Regions from separate parts of the Serpentinimonas sp. SMBJO2 genome, predicted to be linked through region 1. Evidence: predicted binding sites of a transcription regulator. Region 1 holds the regulator's gene; the other holds the start of a gene.
The links. Region 1 encodes FliA, which starts transcription of late flagellar genes. Its sites were predicted from a motif close to CTAAAGTTTNNNNNNNNNNNGCCGNTA; they were not measured.
Positions count from the first base shown of each region.

Region 2: AAAZ40_RS08680 (flagellin N-terminal helical domain-containing protein) is a predicted target of FliA. The motif match lies at 867-893, and genes of this name have one in related genera.

Region 1 covers NZ_CP150628.1:2,293,119-2,295,313, forward strand. The annotation lists gene flgM (flagellar biosynthesis anti-sigma factor FlgM) at 1-180, shown strand, start outside; gene AAAZ40_RS10630 (hypothetical protein) at 252-620, shown strand; gene AAAZ40_RS10635 (RNA polymerase sigma factor FliA) at 649-1,365, opposite strand; gene AAAZ40_RS10640 (hypothetical protein) at 1,340-2,080, opposite strand; gene flhF (flagellar biosynthesis protein FlhF) at 2,073-2,195, opposite strand, start outside.
Region 2 covers NZ_CP150628.1:1,874,842-1,877,036, forward strand. The annotation lists gene AAAZ40_RS08675 (endonuclease/exonuclease/phosphatase family protein) at 1-696, opposite strand, end outside; gene AAAZ40_RS08680 (flagellin N-terminal helical domain-containing protein) at 1,003-1,854, shown strand; gene fliD (flagellar filament capping protein FliD) at 2,079-2,195, shown strand, end outside.

The DNA of each region.
Region 1 (2,195 bases):
TCCGGCGCCGACGTTTTCAACGCCGAAAAAGTGCAGGCCATGCGCAGCGCAATCCAGAACGGCTCGTTTTCGGTCAACGCCGAAGCCATCGCCGACCAGATGCTGGTTCAGGCGCGTGAAATGCTTGGCGTGGCCGCTGCGGCGCCGCGCTCCGAGGCCGGCGCCGCCCCCATGCGATGAGCAACCGGGGTTTGGCGCACAGCCTTCCTCCCGCCGGCAGCCCCGATTGGGGCTTGGCGCTTGAATCCCTGATGGCCTTGCGTACGGCGGCCGCCGCGGTGCAGCGGCTGGCGCTGGAGTCGATCCAGCACGACAACGCCGATGCCTTGGTGGCCGGCGCCGCCGAACTGGCCCGTTGCATGGCCCAGCACCTGCCGCTGCTGCAGCAAGCCGCCGCACACGGCGCTGCCGCGCCGGCCGAGTTTGTGCTGCAATGGCAACGCCTGGGCACCGATCTGCAGCAACTGAGCCAGACCAACACCCGCCTGTCGGCCCGAGCGCAGCGCGCACTCGACGTGCTGTTCCCGGCCGACGCCCTCAAAACCTACAGCCGGCTGGCGGGGCGCTCGAGCCCCTTTGCCCAGGGCAACGGGGCCGCGGCAGGTTACTTCAAAGCCTGAATCGCCGTGGCGGCGCAAGCGCGCGCTTTCAGTGCGCCCGCAGCCGCGCCCGCAGCCGCGCAATCGACTGGCTGTGCAACTGGCTCACGCGCGACTCGGTCACCCCCAGCACGGCAGCAATCTCCTTGAGGTTCATGTCGTGCTCGTAGTACATGCTCATCACGTGCTGCTCGCGCTCGGGCAGCTTGTTGATGCCCTCGACCAGGGCCGCACGCATGCGCTGCTCGCTCAACTGGGCCTGCGGGTTGGCGCCTTCGTCGGCGGGCAGAAAGCGGTCGAGGAACTGCTCGTCTTCCGCCCCGCCGCTCAGGTCCTCGAGGTAAACCAGTTGCGAACCGCGCACCCGGCCCAGCATCTCCTGGTATTCGGGCAGCGACAGCCCGAGCTCGAGCGCGATCTCGGATTCGCGCGGTGCCCGCTGCAGGCGCTGCTCCAGCCGCTGCACCGCCTGCTCGATGTCCTTTTGCTGCTTGCGCGAGCCGCGTGAAAGCCAGTCGCCGTCGCGCAGCTCGTCGAGCATGGCGCCGCGGATGCGCTGGCTGGCAAAGGTCTCGAACTGCACCCCTTGCGCCGGGTCGTAGCGCGACAGGGCTTCGTTGAGGCCGATCATGCCGACCTGGATCAGGTCGTCGATATCGACGCTGGCCGGGAGTCGGGCCATCAGATGATGCGCCAGACGGAGCACCAAAGGGCTGTGGCGTCTGAGTTGGGCATCGCGGTCAAGCGTGCCTTTGGCGGTGTACATCAGGAAATGCGCCGGTCTGGTGGGCTGAAAGCGCGAAAAACTCGTGTGAAATGGAATGAACATGGGGTTGTCTCACGCAATCTTGCAGCACCAACGCCGTTTCCAGTACCCGTTGCATACAGGACTCGCCAGCCGCGTGGTGCAAGACACCCCGCTGACGATCATACCCGAGCGGCCAGACCGCAGCCCGCAGCCCCAGGTGGCGCCAGACCTGCTGGCGCAGCGTCTGCACCGGCCCAGGCTCCTGGCCTTGATCCCTGTCGGCTGACCGCACCGAGGTCGGCTCGGCCTCGGGCAGCCACAGCACCAGCGCCTGCAGGGCCGCCACCTGCCACAAGACCTTGACGGCGTTGTAGGCGTTCACCAGGCTCGCCGGGACCGCATCGAGCAGCACCAGCGGGCGCGCCTGGGTGCCGGCCAACCGCACCGCCCAGGCCTCCAGCGGGGCCTGCCAGAGCAACACCCCAGCGTCGGGCAGCGCCTGCTGCCACTGGTCCAGCCAGGCGCTGGATGGGGACAGCGCGCCACCGCTCTCGGGCATGCCATCGAGCGGCAGCACGCTCAGACCCAGATGCAGCAAGCCGTCTTCAAGCCGCTGCAGCGCCGCCTGCGCCAGCGCCGGATCGGGGCTTTGCACCACCGGCAACAAGCGCTTGGGATGCTGCAGGCGCAAGGCCGCAAGGCCCGTGGCCTGGTCGAAACCGGACTCAAACATGGCGACCGTCCAACGGCACCCGCACCTGGCCCGATTCGGCAAAGTACACCGGCAACTCGGCCTCCAGCGGGTCGAACGACGATTTGCCGCTCGCCGCCATCGACAGCCGCACCAG
Region 2 (2,195 bases), 420 kb from region 1:
GTCCGACATGCTGCGCCAGGCCTTGCCGTGCGGCACCTGCGCGTGCAGCAGGCGCAGGCCGCGCACATACACCCGGTCCAGGTACAGCAGCGGCAGCCGGGCCGGGAAGGTGGGCAGGCGAATGTCCTCGAAGGTGTGCAGGCCCAACAGCGCCATGGGCTTGTGCAGGCGCTGGTCCCAGTCGTTGAAATCGCCCGCCACCACCAGCGCCTCATGGTCCGGCACGTGCTGCTGCACGAAGCGCCCCAGCGCCTGCACCTGGCGCGCGCGGCTGGCCGGAATCAGGCTCAGGTGCACCACCACCACATGCACCGGGCGCTGCTGCACCTGCAGCGTGGCGTGCAGCATGCCGCGGCGCTCGAAGCGCAGGTCGGTCACGTCGTGGTGGCCGTGGCCCAGCACCGGCCAGCGGCTCAGCAGCGCGTTGCCGTGCTCGCCGTGGCGCGTGACCACGTTGCTGCGGTAAATGGCCTCGTAGCCTTCGGGCGCCAAAAAATTGGCTTGGTCGCCGGCGGGCCAGTGGGCAAAGGCGCGCTGCATCTTGCGGTTGAGGCCGCGCACCTCCTGCAGGCAGACCAGATCGGCGTCGAACTGCTCGACCGCGTGCACCAGGTTGTGGATTTCGAGCCGGCGCGCCGGGCCCAGCCCTTGTACGCCCTTGTGGATGTTGTAGGTGGCAACGCGCAGCGAGTTCATGTGCCTATCATGCCAGCAAACTCATGCCAGCAAACTCATGCCAGCAAGCCCTGCTGCAGCGCGGGGGCAGGCTGCGGCCCTTGGGCTGGGCGCCCTGCGGGGTCGGGCGTTGGCGGGTTCAAGTTCTGGATGCAAGCCGCGCCGGGCGCAAGAATATTTGCGACTGCGCACTCAAGTTTGCGCGCCCGCACCCGAAAACCCACATAACGGACTTGCACAGGGGTTCGTCGTCAAGCCAGCATGGGGTTGGTTTTGACCCTCCGGCCCAGCCGGAGTGATTCGTCACTGCTTCCAAGGAGCTGCATCATGGTCATGTCCATCAACACCAACGTCAACTCGCTCACCGCGCAACGCAACGCCATGGCCACGCAAAACTCGCTGGCCGTCTCGATGCAACGGCTCTCGTCGGGCTTGCGCGTCAACAGCGCCAAGGACGACGCCGCCGGCTTGGCCATTGCCGAGCGCATGAACGTCCAGGTGCGCGGCATGAACGTCGCCATTCGCAACGCCAACGACGGCATCTCGCTGGCGCAAACCGCCGAGGGCGGCTTGGCCACCATGGCCGACATGCTGCAGCGCATGCGCGAGCTGGCGGTGCAGTCGATCAACTCCACCAACACCTCGGCCGACATCAATGCGCTGAACCAGGAATTCACCCAGTTGCGCGACGAAGTCAACCGCACCATGAGCGCCGTGCAGTTCAACGGCACCAGCCTCTTTACCACCACCGCCAGCTTCGACTTCCAGGTGGGCGCCAATTCGGGCCAGACCATCACCATTGCGGGTACCGCAATCAACCTCGCTGCCACAGGTGGCGGCATGTCGGGTGTGACGCAAGGGACCGGCGCTGCCTCTGGCCTCAATACCACCGCCAACTCGGCCAACGCAGCCGTGCTGACCACGCTCGATACCGCGATTGCCACCATCAACACCACCCGCGCCACCCTGGGTGCCGTGCAAAGCCGGTTCGAAAACACCATCAGCTACCTGCGTGGCGCGGTCGAGAACCAAGCTGCAGCCCGTGGCCGCATCATGGACGCCGACTTTGCCGCCGAAACCGCGAACCTGAGCCGCACGCAAATTCTGCAGCAGGCTGGCACCGCCATGATCGCGCAGGCCAACCAGTTGCCGCAAGGCGTGCTGGCCCTGCTGCGCTGAAGGGGCGCGGGCGCATCAGCTCAAGGCTTGATCGGGGCCGGCTGGCAACAGCCGGCCTTGGCGCTTGTTGCGCGCCAGCGCCAAGCTGGCCGGCTGGCCTTGGACGCCAGTCGGCAAAACTGAGCTTGGAGCCAGCCCCTTTTTCGACTTGGCCACGGCGGCAGGAACTGCTATAAACAAGCGTTGGCGCCCCCTTCGCCTCAACCTCCCTGCAGGAGTGCACCATGGCCCTCTCATCTCCCGGCATCGGCAGCGGCCTCGATGTCAACGCCATCGTCAACCAGTTGGTGGCGCTGGAGCGGCGCCCGATCCAGCAACTGCAAACCCTGGCCAGCGGCCTG